2 linked regions of the Pseudosulfitobacter pseudonitzschiae genome follow. The protein of the gene in region 1 interacts with the protein of each later gene in a pairwise test. Links are inferred from orthologs where the notes say so. Each region holds a gene or a part of one and is shown in the gene's direction. Other genes may lie near its edges.

Evidence for each region. The genes of interacting proteins can lie anywhere in the genome.
Region 2: the proteins of SULPSESMR1_RS12045 (region 1) and SULPSESMR1_RS15300 interact in binary tests that used the Escherichia coli proteins (3 or more experiments, as listed by UniProt). The link is inferred for Pseudosulfitobacter pseudonitzschiae from one-to-one orthologs.

The regions. Positions count from the first base shown.
Region 1 is NZ_CP022415.1:2,478,144-2,485,290, forward strand. The notes cover bases 1,483-4,228. They hold SULPSESMR1_RS12045 (TetR/AcrR family transcriptional regulator), read left to right. Parts: upstream 1,483-2,425; coding sequence 2,426-3,031; downstream 3,032-4,228. Other genes in these bases: phbB (acetoacetyl-CoA reductase), read left to right, coding at 1,583-2,305; SULPSESMR1_RS12050 (zinc-binding dehydrogenase), read left to right, coding at 3,042-4,022; SULPSESMR1_RS12055 (YdcH family protein), read right to left, coding at 4,166-4,228. Outside these bases: SULPSESMR1_RS12035 (acetyl-CoA C-acetyltransferase), read left to right, coding at 75-1,250; more of SULPSESMR1_RS12055, read right to left, coding at 4,229-4,330; SULPSESMR1_RS12060 (tRNA1(Val) (adenine(37)-N6)-methyltransferase), read right to left, coding at 4,431-5,117; SULPSESMR1_RS12065 (DUF2007 domain-containing protein), read right to left, coding at 5,165-5,380; SULPSESMR1_RS12070 (polyprenyl synthetase family protein), read left to right, coding at 5,436-6,437; SULPSESMR1_RS12075 (4-(cytidine 5'-diphospho)-2-C-methyl-D-erythritol kinase), read right to left, coding at 6,434-7,147. UniProt on the Escherichia coli protein: Involved in response to both electrophiles and reactive chlorine species (RCS). Represses the transcription of the nemRA-gloA operon by binding to the NemR box.
Region 2 is NZ_CP022415.1:3,100,810-3,107,775, reverse strand. The notes cover bases 1,389-4,368. They hold SULPSESMR1_RS15300 (3-deoxy-manno-octulosonate cytidylyltransferase), read left to right. Parts: upstream 1,389-2,466; coding sequence 2,467-3,270; downstream 3,271-4,368. Other genes in these bases: SULPSESMR1_RS15295 (glycosyltransferase family 2 protein), read left to right, coding at 3,267-4,368; cysQ (3'(2'),5'-bisphosphate nucleotidase CysQ), read left to right, coding at 1,670-2,467; SULPSESMR1_RS15310 (ABC transporter permease), read right to left, coding at 1,389-1,551. In the rest of the region: SULPSESMR1_RS15320 (alpha-ketoglutarate-dependent dioxygenase AlkB family protein), read left to right, coding at 1-131; SULPSESMR1_RS15315 (COG3650 family protein), read right to left, coding at 128-730; more of SULPSESMR1_RS15310, read right to left, coding at 727-1,388; more of SULPSESMR1_RS15295, read left to right, coding at 4,369-4,499; UTP--glucose-1-phosphate uridylyltransferase GalU, read left to right, coding at 4,646-5,539; UDP-glucose 4-epimerase GalE, read left to right, coding at 5,558-6,544; SULPSESMR1_RS15280 (glycosyltransferase), read left to right, coding at 6,534-6,966. UniProt on the Escherichia coli protein: Activates KDO (a required 8-carbon sugar) for incorporation into bacterial lipopolysaccharide in Gram-negative bacteria.

The DNA.
Region 1 (7,147 bases):
TCGAGGGGCCAAGACATGGCATGTGGTCAGGTCTGACAATGCGTCCTTCGTCAAACAACAAGAGGATGCATTCCATGACCAACGTCGTCATCGCCTCTGCCGCACGCACCGCTGTCGGCAGCTTTACTGGCTCTTTTGCTGGCACCCCCGCGCACGATCTGGGCGCCGCTGTACTTGAGGCGATCGTCGAGCGGGCCGGCATCGACAAGTCGGAGGTCAGCGAGACCATTCTGGGTCAGGTTCTGACCGCCGCCCAAGGGCAGAATCCCGCCCGTCAGGCACATATCAATGCAGGCCTGCCAATCGAAAGCGCCGCATGGAGCATCAATCAGGTGTGTGGTTCCGGCCTGCGCGCCATCGCTTTGGCGGCGCAACACATCCAGTTGGGTGATGCCAGCATTGTGGCCGCAGGCGGTCAGGAAAACATGTCGATGAGCCCCCACGCCGCAAACCTACGTATGGGTCACAAAATGGGCGACATGCAATACATCGACACGATGATCCGCGATGGTCTGTGGGATGCGTTCAACGGTTATCACATGGGTCAAACCGCCGAGAACGTTGCCGAAAAATGGCAAATCAACCGCGACCAGCAGGACGAATTCGCCGTAGCATCGCAGAACAAGGCCGAAGCGGCCCAGAAGGCGGGCAAGTTTCAGGACGAAATCACCCCCTTTACCGTCAAAGGCCGCAAGGCAGACATCGTTGTGGACAGTGACGAATACATCCGCCACGGCGCCACAATGGAAGCGATGCAAAAACTGCGCCCCGCTTTCACCAAGGACGGATCGGTGACAGCTGCCAACGCATCGGGTCTGAACGACGGTGCCGCTGGCGCGTTGCTGATGTCCGCCGACAACGCCGAAAAGCGCGGGATCGAGCCGCTGGCGCGAATCGTATCCTACGCCACAGTTGGTCTTGACCCGAAGATCATGGGCGCGGGCCCGATCTTTGCCTCGCGCAAAGCCTTGGAAAAGGCCGGTTGGAAGGCTGAAGATCTGGATCTGGTCGAAGCCAACGAAGCCTTTGCCGCGCAGGCCTGTGCCGTGAACAAGGATATGGGCTGGGATCCATCCATTGTGAACGTCAACGGCGGCGCCATCGCCATCGGCCACCCCATCGGCGCATCTGGCGCGCGAATTCTGAACACTTTGGTGTTCGAAATGAAACGCCGTGGTGCCAAAAAGGGCCTTGCTACACTGTGCATCGGCGGCGGCATGGGTGTCGCAATGTGCATCGAACGCCCTTAATTTCAAACATGCCGCGCAATATAGTTGCGGGCATGAAGTGAAATGGGTAACAAGATTTCGCGGCACATCAAGTGTCGCGGAATCTTAAGGTCACACACATGTCGATCCTAACAGCGCTTACCGATCAGATCGACGTCTGCACCACGCAGCGTGACCCGGATGCACCCTTTGGGGTCGACATCCACCAAAAGCGCAAAATTTGCCTTATGCCCCCGCGTTTTATGCAATGCTCGAATTGACAGAACCTTGTCACAATTATCGCGGTAGATGCATGGACGCCCTAGGCGGATACACGCAAGAATAGAACAAAGCCCATCAGGAGGAGAAACATAATGTCCAGAGTTGCACTTGTTACCGGAGGATCACGCGGGATCGGCGCCGCCATTTCGCAAGCATTGAAAGACGCAGGGTACAGCGTCGCCGCAACCTATGCAGGCAATGACGAAGCCGCTGCAAAATTCACTGAAGAATCCGGTATCAAAACCTACAAGTGGAACGTCGCCAACTATGACGAAAGCAAAGCGGGCATCGCGCAGGTCGAATCCGACCTTGGTCCTGTTGACGTTGTGGTTGCCAACGCGGGCATCACCCGTGACGCACCGTTCCATAAAATGACCCCCGAACACTGGCACGAGGTTATCGATACAAACCTGACAGGCGTTTTCAACACCGTTCACCCCGTCTGGCCCGGTATGCGTGAACGCAAATTCGGCCGCGTGATTGTCATCAGTTCGATCAACGGTCAAAAGGGGCAATTCGCACAAGTGAACTATGCCGCGACCAAGGCGGGCGATCTGGGCATCGTCAAATCTCTGGCCCAAGAGGGCGCGCGTGCAGGCATCACCGCCAACGCCATCTGCCCCGGCTATATCGGCACCGATATGGTCATGGCCGTGCCGGAAAAAGTCCGCGAATCGATCATCGCGCAAATCCCCACAGGCCGTCTGGGAGAACCGGAAGAAATCGCACGTTGCGTCGTATTTCTGGCGTCAGACGATTCGGGATTCATCAACGGTTCGACCATTTCGGCCAACGGTGCGCAGTTCTTCGTCTAACCTGATCTGAAATTACGGCAACCGGCGCGCCCCAGTGGCGCGCCGGTTTTGTTTTGACCTCGCAAAATATTTTGAACACCATCACTAGACGACCGGTCTATTACTTACTATCTAACGGGCATGACACAGCCAAGAAAATCAGAACAAACTCGCCAACACATCTTGGAAACAGGGCGTGAACTGGTCTTGCACGGTGGCTTTAGCGGCGTGGGACTGTCCCAGATCCTCGCTGCCAGCGGCGTGCCAAAAGGATCATTCTACTACTACTTTGCGTCGAAAGAGGTCTTTGGATGCGCCCTGTTGCAGGACTATGTCGACGACTATCTTGGCCGGTTTGACGCATTGGCCGATGGCGCGGGGACGGCCGGTGCCAAGCTGCGCAACTATTGGACTGCGTGGCTGGACAACGACAAGGCCAGCGGCATCGCATCAGGCTGTTTGGTCGTGAAACTGGCAGCCGAGATCGCAGATTTGTCCAACGACATGCGCATGATTCTGGATGCAGGCGTTGACCAGATGACCGCCCGCATCGCCGATTTGCTACGCGCCGGAGCCGCCGATGGCACTGTGCACGCCCTGCCCGACCCCGACGCCACGGCCCGCGTACTTTACGCGCAATGGCTGGGGGCCGCAATCCTGTCAAAGCTGTCTCAAACAGACAGTGCCCTGCGCGACGCGTTGCAAGACACCACGCGCCGCCTTTCACCTGAACAGACTGAAAAATAAGGAATCTCCCATGAAAGCTGCAATCCACGACACCTTTGGTGAACCCGCCGACGTGCTCGAAACCAAAACCATCAACACCCCCGAACCCGCCGCTGGCGAGGTCCGGATCAAGACGCTGCTGTCGCCGATCCACAACCATGATCTGTGGACCATTCGCGGGAATTATGGCTACAAACCCGAACTGCCAGGCGCTATCGGCGGCTCCGAAGCGGTCGGTACAATCGAAGCAGCCGGCGACGGGGTTGACGCCGAACTGATCGGCCAACGTGTCAGCATCGCGGGCGTTCACGGCACATGGGCCGACTATTTCATCGCCCCCGCAGGTGGCGTTTTGCCCCTGCCCGCCACCATCTCGGACACTATGGGCGCGCAACTGATCGCCATGCCGTTCAGCGCGATTTCACTGTTAGACATGCTGCAGGCCGAAAAAGGCGACTGGATCATACAGACTGCAGCTAACGGTGCCGTGGGTAAAATCATGGCCGTTCTGGCCAAGTCGCGTGGCATCAATCTGCTGAACCTTGTGCGCCGCGACGAAGCGGTGACCGAACTGACCAGCATGGGGATCGACAACGTGCTGTCCACCTCTGACGCCGACTGGAAATCCAAGGCACAGGCGTTGGTAGGCAAGGCCGGTGCGGTTTCGGCCATTGATTCTGTCGGCGGTGATCTGGCCAGCGATCTGACCGACCTGCTGGGCAGCAACGGCGAATTGGTGGTGTTTGGTACAGCCACGGGGGCGCCACTGGAATTGTCCTCGGGCACGTTGATCATAAAGCAGATCACTGTCAAAGGCTTCTGGGGTTCGAAAGTCGGCAGCGACATGGATCCTGCGCTGCGCATGCAGTTGATCACCGAACTGGTAACTTTGGCCGCCAAAGGCGAACTGACGTTGGAAGACGGCGGCGTCTACGGGCTGGACCAATTGTCCGACGCAATGACTGCGGCGCTGACCCCCGGTCGCGCGGGCAAGGTCATGCTACGCCCCTAAAGCGCTGACATACAAACAATAAGGCGGTCCGTGAAAGGGCCGCCTATGTGACTGATGTAATGGACATCCTGTCCGTTGCGGACCACTCAAAGGTGACCGGCGGCGCTGTCATCCCAGCGCACGCCAGCTTTGCAAAGGTCGGGTCAGGCCGACAATCGCGTAATTTCTTCTTTCAGACGGAGTTTTTGCCTTTTCAGTTCGGCCACTTTCAGCGTGTCCGCGCCCGGTGCGCGCAGTTCCTTTTCCACCGCGTTACTCAGGTTTTCGTGCTTTTTCTTCAACTCGTTGAGATGTGAGTTCAGGCTCATGCAATCCTCCATTAGTTCAAGTACAACTGTAGCAGACCACGATTTTACATTCCTGTCACGCTGCACACGCATCATAGACTTGTGATGTATGAACCACTGGTTAAAATTCCAGCGCCGCCCCATCACGCAGAACCGCTTTTATTTCAGCAGTATAGCTTTCTGCATCGCGCAAATGGCTTTCGCCGCGGTGCAGAAGGTGCGGAAAATGCAAGCGAAATTCTGCCCGCCCGCCTTTGCGTGCGCGGATAATGCACAGTTCCGGGGCGCGTCCGGGGCGCGCTGAAAAAGGCAGCACTTCGACACTGCCCATGACGGGCCGAATCCCTGCCAGAATGTCCGGCAGCCGCGCCATGCGGTGAATAAAGTGGGCAAAGCCACGATAACGCAGCCGTTTGGCGGCCACCTGCACCCAATCCTCCAGCGCTGTATCCTCGCCCAAGGCCCCTTCGCGGCCCGTGTAGGGAGACGGGCGGCTGGCTGCGCGATCGAAATAGGGTGGATTGGCAATCACATGATCAAAGCTACGTTCTTTCAGTGGCATCGGCAGCTTGGTCAGGTCGGCACAGGTCACGTCCAACCCGTTGCGTCTGGCCAGGTCCGCATAATAGGGCTGTCGTTCGACCCCGTGCAGGTCCAGTCCCGGCACGCGCGCCCCAAGACACAAGGCCGCAGCGCCTGCGCCACAGCCCAGATCCAGCACGGACTGCCCCGCATGGGCCGGAACGCTGGCTGCCAGCAACACCGGATCAAGCCCCGCGCGATAGCCGGTGCGCGGCTGCCACAGCATCACCTGACCACCCAGAAAGGCGTCACGCGTCAGTTCGGATTCTTCGATCACAATCCCAGCGGAATGTCGTTGTCGCGCATGACCCGTGTGGCGGCGTCATGTTCATCGGCGCGCACCATCAGTCGACGCGGGAAAATCCCGATGCCGCCTTCGAGCACGCTCATGTTTACGTCCAATTCAAAGCAGTCTATATCCTCGCCGGACAGTAGGGCCGAGGCAAACGCGATGATCGTCGGGTCGTTGCTACGCAAAAGTTCCTTCATAACCACGGATGTAAGAGCAGGCTGGCCTTAATGTCGAGGGGCCATCGGGGGCAATATGGACAACATCGAGCAGGGGTTGAAACCGCATGACCGGCTGGCCGCACGGCTGGCGGATGATATGGATGCGGTCAACACGCTGATCCGCACGAAAATGGCCTCGGAACACGCGCCGCGCATTCCAGAAGTCACGGCGCATCTGGTGGGTGCAGGCGGCAAGCGTTTGCGCCCTATGCTAACGCTTGCGTCGGCACATTTGTGTGGATATACAGGTGCTTACCATATTCATCTGGCTGCCACGGTCGAATTTATCCATACCGCCACACTGCTGCATGACGATGTGGTGGACGAAAGCGCACAACGCCGTGGACGGCCCACAGCCAACCTGCTGTGGGACAATACCTCAAGCGTGCTGGTCGGTGATTATCTGTTTGCGCGCTCGTTCCAGTTGATGACCGAATGTGGCTCGATGGAGGTAATGCGCATCCTGTCCAACGCCGCCGCCACTATCGCCGAGGGTGAAGTGTTGCAACTGACCGCCGCACAGGATCTGGCGACCGATGAAGCTGTTTATTTGCAAGTGGTGCGGGGCAAGACCGCAGCGCTGTTCTCGGCGGCGATGGAAGTGGGTGGCGTGATCGCAGATGCTGACGCGGCGACGGTCAAGGCGCTGTATGATTACGGCGATGCTTTGGGCGTGGCGTTCCAGATTGTCGATGACCTGCTGGACTATCAGGGTCAGTCCGAAGCGACAGGCAAGAACATCGGTGACGATTTCCGCGAACGCAAGCTGACCCTGCCGGTGATCAAGGCCGTGACCAAAGCAACGCCGGACGAGCGGGCCTTTTGGGTGCGCACCATCGAAAAGGGAAAACAGGACGCCGGTGATCTGGAACACGCGCTGGCGCTGCTGAACAAACACGGCACACTGGCCGAGACCCGCGTGGATGCGATCGCATGGGCCGACCGCGCCAAGGCGTCGCTGGCCCCCCTAGCCGACCACGACATCAAGGACATGCTGGTGGATCTGGCCGACTTCGTGGTTGACCGGATCAGCTAGAGAGCTTGCGGCGCGGCGACGCGCTGCATTCCACCCAATCGACCTGCGCGTACCCACCAGTTGGGCTGTACAATTGCCAGACGGTCGGCGGCTTCGGTCGCTTCCTCGGCTGTACTGAAAACCCCGAAGCAGGTTGCGCCAGACCCGGACATACGTGCCAGCAGGCAGCCGGATAAAGCGGCCAGTGTCTGACAAGTTTCAGCAATCTGCGGGGCGATGGCTTCGGCCGGGATCTGCAAATCGTTACGCTGCGCGGCCAACCAGTTGCACAGCGCGGCGGCATCAAAAAATTCCGGCAGCACGGGTGGCATTGGCGCGTTGTCCTTGTGTGTAAGGGCCTTGAATATCTGTGGTGTCGACACCGCCACACGCGGATTGGCCAACACCACATCCAGGTGCGGCAGGCCGTCCACGGACGTGACCATTTCACCAATTCCCTGCATCCGCGCAGACCGCGACGGCACGCAAACCGGAATATCCGCCCCCAGTTCCAGCAGGGCATTCGCATCCGCATCACGCCCGGCCATTTGACACAGCCCCCGCCACACCGCCGCAGCATCGGCAGAGCCGCCGCCGATGCCCGACGCCACGGGCAGTTCCTTGGTCAAGGTCAGGGCGCTTGCGATCCGGGGAAACAGGCGCGCCACGCGCAGCGCAAGGTTTTCGTCACCCGGCGGCACGCTGCCCGCCTCTGGTCCGTCAACCAGCAA
Region 2 (6,966 bases), 620 kb from region 1 along the record:
GTGGAGATGTAGTGGTGTTGGGCGGCGCTGCGCGGCTGACCTATCACGGGGTGGACCGGATCAAATTTGGTGTGGGGTCATTGCTGCCCAAAGGCGGGCGGATCAACCTGACACTGCGCGTAGTGGATTAGGGTGCGAGTGAGCAGCAACCGGTTAGATAGCGGGGGTCATCGCCACCGATCAGCACCAGCCCGATGCTCAGGCCATAAGCGCGATCCGACATACCGTCCGAGCATTGGGTGGCATCCACGGTCGCAACCATCCGGCTTTGGGGATTATGGCCCAGAATGGCGATGCTGTTGGTGTTACTCGGCGAGGTCAATTCGGCTGTGGCTCGGTAGGGCAGCGAACCGTTCTGGGGTTCGCGAAAGATATGGGTGGCGTCCAGCGACAGGCTCCAAAATGGTTCGGTCCCAAAGCACTCTGCGCGCAGCGGGCGGGTTGGAGTGTTGATAGGTTGCAAGAATCGCATCGCCGCCCAGCCCGAAGTTTCGCCAACATTGACGCGGCCCCATCTGCCATTGCCCGAAAGGGCCACGACCTCGACACCGGATTCGTTGTGCAAAAGCTCTCCTGTGATGGCGCTTTGAACTGTGGGTTCTGTGCGGACGTTCAGCACATCGGCTTCTGCCACGTCGATGACCCGATAAAGCGCAGGCAGATCAAAGGCCCAGCACGCTTGTGCCAACCAAAATAAAAGGGCCAGTCCGGTGGCCAACGCCCGCATCATCGCCGCGCGCCCCAGCTAAGCGAGGCGTGGCGGCGGGTGTAGAATTCGCCCATCAGGCCGATCATCACCAATACGATGCCCACGTATATCGGGTATTCGATGCTGCTGTAGCGCGGTGCATAATTGATGAAGGCAAAGCCGCGCGCCTGATCGATGCAGTGAAACAGTGGGTTCCAGTCAAACATCGCCAGCATGAAACTGGGCAGAGTATTGGCCACAAACATCTTGCCCGACGCGATCATGTTGGCGCGTTGGTAGATGGTTGTGAAAATGCTCACAAAATTCGGAAACCAGGGTTTGATCGACAACAGCACCAGCCCCAGCGCAAGGCCAGTAAACCATGCCAGCAGCAACATGCCAAAGGCGGCAATCGGTTTGTCGATCTCAAGCGGGACAAAGGCCACGTGATAGATGAACAGGATCATGAACAGCGACAGCACCTGGATATACAGTGTGCCCAGCGCCGCCGATGCAATCGAAATGATCGTGTTCATCGGCGCGTGTTGCATCATCGGACTTGCCGGCCCTTCCGAGCCTACGACCGCGCCCAGCGTTTTAGTGTGGGTCATGTAAAGGAAGATCCCCGACATGATGTAAACCAGAAAATCGCCGCGAAGCGCGGAGCCACGCAAACCCAGAACCGAGAACATCACATAGAAGGCCAACACAAAGATCACGGCCTGTAGCATGTTCATGCCGATGGCCATAAATGCATTGTTGTGCGTCTTGCGGACGTTTCGCACAATCGAATGATAAACCAGTTCGGCTATCAGGATCGCTGTGCCAAAGCCTGACTGCGGCTTGCGCGTAGATTGGAACATGTGCCGTTGTGCCTCTGATGGTGCAAAAGTCGCAGGGAATTCTTGCCGTTCCGTTACCTCCACACCATAAGGTGATACCGCACGCATTTCAATCTGGGCCGAGCAAGGGAACAATTTCATGAACTACGAGACATTGGTGCCATTGATGCGCAGGCTGGCGCTTGAGGCGGGCGACAAGATCATGGAGATTTACGAGGCTGACGATTTCGAGGTGAAAACCAAGTCGGACAACAGCCCCGTAACCGCCGCCGATGAAGCTGCCGATGCGATCATCTCGGACGGTTTGCGCGAAACCTTTCCCGACGTGATGCTGGTGACCGAGGAGCAATCGGCCACTCATGACACCTCGGGCGACACATTTCTGATTGTCGATCCGCTGGATGGCACCAAGGAGTTTGTCCACCGTCGCGGCGATTTTACTGTGAACATTGCATTGATCGAAGGCGGCAAGCCGACACGCGGCGTGGTTTATGCCCCTGCCAAGAATCGGATGTTCTTTACGCAGGCCAATGGCCAGGCTGTTGAAGAAGCAGGCCCCTTTCAAAAAGATCTTATAGGTTCGTTGACGCCCCTGACCGTATCCAAGCCGGACAATGATGCGCTGATGATTGTGGCTTCGAAATCGCACCGCGATCAGGCAACCGACGAGTACATCAACAAATACGCTGTCAAAGACATGACTTCTGCCGGTTCGTCGCTGAAATTCTGCCTGATCGCCACAGGCGAAGCAGACTTGTATCCCCGTCTGGGCCGCACGATGGAGTGGGACACCGCCGCAGGACACGCCGTTCTTTTGGGCGCGGGCGGCAAGGTTGTGCGCTTTGATGACCACAGCGATCTGACCTATGGCAAAGACGGCTATGAAAACCCGTTCTTTATCGCCTACTCGCCTACAGTGGCGTTGAAGTCCGCCTGATGTCGGTTCTGGTTGTCATCCCTGCCCGCTACGCTTCGACCCGCTACCCCGGCAAGCCTTTGGTGGCGCTGACAGGGGCCAGCGGCGTTGCGTCCACGTTAATCGAACGCAGCTGGCGCGCAGCCATGTCGGTGCAAGGTGTGGACCGCGTGGTTGTGGCCACGGATGATGACCGGATCGCGCAAACTGCGCAGGCTTTCGGGGCCGAGGTCGTGATGACAGCGCCCGAATGCGCCAATGGCACCGAACGCTGCGCCGAGGCGCATGCGGTTTTGGGCGGTGGCTATGATGTGGTTGTGAACCTTCAAGGCGATGCGCCCCTGACGCCGTCCTGGTTCGTTGAGGCGCTGATCGAGGCAATGCAGGCCTCGCAGGATGCCGACATCGCTACGCCGGTTTTGCGCTGTGACGGTGCGACGTTGAACGGCTTTTTGGTGGATCGCAAAGCGGGCCGCGTTGGTGGCACTACTGCGGTTTTCGACGGCAACCGCAAGGCGCTGTACTTCAGCAAGGAAGTGATCCCCTATATTGGCACGAGTTTCGCGGATGATGCTGCCGAGACACCGGTGTTTCACCACGTTGGTGTCTATGCATATCGCCCGGCGGCGTTGGCGGCCTATCCCGGTTGGACAGTTGGCCCGCTGGAGCAACTAGAAGGGTTGGAGCAGTTGCGCTTTATGGAAAGTGGCGGCGCGGTTTTATGTGTCGAAGTCGATGCACGCGGACGCCAGTTCTGGGAGCTGAACAACCCCGAAGACGTGCCCCGCATCGAGAAAATGATGGCTGAAATGGGTCTGGAATGACCCAACTGCCGGTCAGCGTGGTTATTGTTAGCCGCGGTCGACCGGATGCGCTAAGCCTATGTCTGACGGGATGTATGCAACTGCACTATGATCCGTTCGAGATTGTGGTGGTGGCAGACCCCGCAGGCGTTGCAGCGGCGGAAGCGCTGCCATTTGCCAAACAGATCAAGATTATTGGGTTTGACGAGGCGAATATATCGGCGGCGCGCAATGTGGGTATTTCGGCCGCAGCGGGCGACATCGTGGCCTTTGTCGATGACGATGCGGTGCCGGAACCTACGTGGCTGACCCATCTGACACAGGCGATGCAGCAGGGTGGTGTCGTGGTTGCGGGCGGATACGTGCGCGGTCGCAACGGGATTTCCTATCAGTGGAAGGGCCGCACGCTGAACGCGACGGGCGAGACGATGGATTTGCCTGTCTCGGGGCTGGACCCGGTTGTGGTGCAGCCCACGTCCGAGAGGGCCGCAAAGACCGAAGGCACCAATATGGCGGTGCGCCGCGATGTGCTGGTGGAGTTGGGCGGATTTGACCCTGCCTATCACTATTTTCTGGATGAAACCGATTTGAACATGCGACTGGCCAAGGCAGGGCACGCCTGTGCCATTGTGCCGCGAGCGCAGGTGCATCACGGCTTTGCCGCAAACAAACTGCGCCGTGCCGACCGTGTGCCGACCGACCTGTTCGACATCGGGGCCAGTTGGGCCGTGTTTCAGCGTAAATTTATTCCCCGCGAAAAACGCCTTGATCACTGGCGCGCTATCCGGAAATCCGAGCGTGGGCGTGCCATCCGTCTGATGGTCAGCGGCCATATCGAACCTCACGCCGTTACCACGTTGATCGCACGGCTGGATCAGGGTTACGGGCAGGGCATTTCACGGGGACTGGGCGATGGCTTTGTTGCCGATGTGCCCAATGCTCCGTTCAAGCGAATCGCACCTTTGACGAAGGCACCGACCTACATCGCAACTCGCAGTTTTGGCGCGGCCAAGGCGCGCACAGACGCAGTGCGTAGGGTGAAAGACAACCAAGTGGTCACCTTGATCATTTTGACACATACGGCGTTGTATCATCAGGCATGTTTTCATCCGGACGGATATTGGGAACAGTGCGGAGGCCTGTTCGGAAAAAGCGATCGCAACCAGTCCGCGTTGCGCCCGTGGCGCTTTGCTAAGCGGTTCTCCGCAGAAGTTTCGAGAATTGCGGCAATTCGCGGTGGAGCTGTTTAAAAGAGGTGGGAATTCGTGCAGAATTTGAATAGCTGGTCAATTGCACAGGGCGGACATAAGGCGAGGCTGGGTTAACGGCGCAATTCTCGTATCTGTTATGTTACTTCAACCGACGCCAGCCTGTGCGAACATTATGGGAACTAAGTATGAGAAAAAAAGTAACTAAAGCCATTTTTCCGGTGGCGGGTTTGGGCACACGTTTTTTGCCAGCGACAAAATCGGTTCCAAAAGAAATTATGACATTGGTCGACCGTCCGCTAATCCAATATGCGATCGACGAAGCACGGGCTGCCGGTATTAAAGAATTCATTTTTGTTACCTCGCGTGGCAAAGGCGCGCTTGAGGATTACTTTGACCACGCGCCCCAGTTGGAACAAGAGCTGCGCAAAAAAGGCAAAACCGAGCTTTTGGAAATTCTTAAGGGCACCAACATGGATTCGGGCGCCATCGCCTATATCCGCCAGCACAAGGCGCTGGGTCTTGGTCACGCGGTCTGGTGCGCGCGCCGTCTGGTGGGTAATGAACCCTTTGCCGTGATCCTGCCCGACGATGTCATCGCCGCCGAAAAGCCCTGCTTGCAGCAGATGGTCGAGGCCTATGAGGAGACCGGTGGCAGTATTGTTGCCGCAATGGAAGTGCCGCCCGAAAAGGCTTCTTCCTATGGGGTCCTAGAAACCAGCGAAGACATGGGCGATCTGGTCAAGGTCAAAAGCATGGTCGAAAAACCTGCGCCCGGAACCGCCCCGTCCAATCTGGCGGTTATTGGCCGTTACATCCTGTCCCCGAACGTTCTGTCCAACCTTAACCGGATCAAATCGGGTGCGGGTGGTGAAATCCAGCTGACCGACGCTATTGCGGACGAAATCTCGCAGGACAAGGCTGTGTACGGTTTCCGTTTTCGCGGGCAGCGCTTTGACTGTGGGTCCAAGTCCGGCTTCCTTCAGGCCACGGTTTCCTTTGGTCTGGCGCGTGAGGAATTGCGGGATGATCTTTATGCGTACATCCGTGACATTGTGAACATGGATAAGGCCGCAGAATAACGCGGGCCGGGGGTGCAATTGGACAATCACGTATTGGTAACAGGCGGTGCGGGCTATATCGGGGCGCACGCCTGCAAGGCACTGCGCAAGGCGGGCTTTGTGCCAGTCACCTACGACAATCTGGTGACCGGTTGGCAGGATGCGGTCAAGTTTGGCCCGTTTGAAAAGGGCGACTTGCTTGACCGGACGCGGCTGGATGAAGTTTTTGCCAAATATGAACCCGTTGCAGTCATGCACTTTGCCGCCCTTAGTCAGGTGGGCGAAAGCATGTCGCAGCCGGGCCGGTACTGGCGCAACAATGTCGGCGGTTCGCTGAACCTGATCGAGGCGGCAGTTGATGCAGCCTGTATGAATTTTGTGTTCTCCTCTACCTGCGCCACCTACGGCGATCAGGACAATGTGGTGTTGGACGAAAACAGTGATCAGTATCCGATCAACGCCTATGGCGCGTCCAAACGTGCCATCGAAGACATCCTGCGCGACTTTGAGGCGGCGCACGGGTTGCGCCATGTGATCTATCGCTATTTCAATGTGGCTGGTGCCGACCCCGAAGGCGAGGTAGGCGAATTCCATCAGCCCGAGACGCACCTGATCCCGCTGATGCTGGATGCCATCGACGGTAAACGTGACGCACTGACCATCTTTGGCACCGATTATGATACACCCGACGGCACCTGCATCCGTGATTACGTGCATGTCTGCGATCTGGTGGATGCGCATGTTCTGGGTTTGAAGTGGTTGCAGGATGGCAAAGGCAGTCGGGTGTTCAATCTGGGCACCGGCTGCGGCTTTTCTGTACGCGAGGTTATTGACCAGTCGCGCGCCGTAACCAACCGTGCGGTGCCGATCAACGAAGGTGCGCGGCGTGCGGGTGACGCAACCAAGCTGGTGTCGGGTTCGTCCCGCGCCAAGGCGGAACTGGGCTGGAAGCCCGACCGATCAAATCTGAACACCATGATCGCCGATGCATGGAGATGGCACCAAACTGGGCACTTTGACAAATAACCCGCCAGCGCGCCTGCTGGATCTGACGCGACTTGTGCGTCGGGCCGGGCGTGTTTTGACGGGTGTGGATCGTGTCGAGATGGCCTATTTGCGCAGGTTGGTGGGTGATGATGTGCCTGCCTTTGCGTTGGTGCGTACGCCGCTGGGGTATTTGCTGTTGGATCGCGGGGGAATGTTGGCGCTGGCACAACGGCTGGACGGCGCAGTGGCTTGGTCTGCTCCCGGCCTGCTGTCGCGTTTGACGCAGGGGCTGACAGATGTGCAACGGGTGGCGCTTGCCGATGCGCGCAGGTTGTCGGTTGCACGGACGCTGCCGCGCGGGCTGGCTGCGATGCTGCGCAGGCACCTGCCGCAAGGCACCAATTATCTGAACACAGGCCACTCCAACCTGACCGACCGCGTGCTGCGCGCAGCAGCAGGCA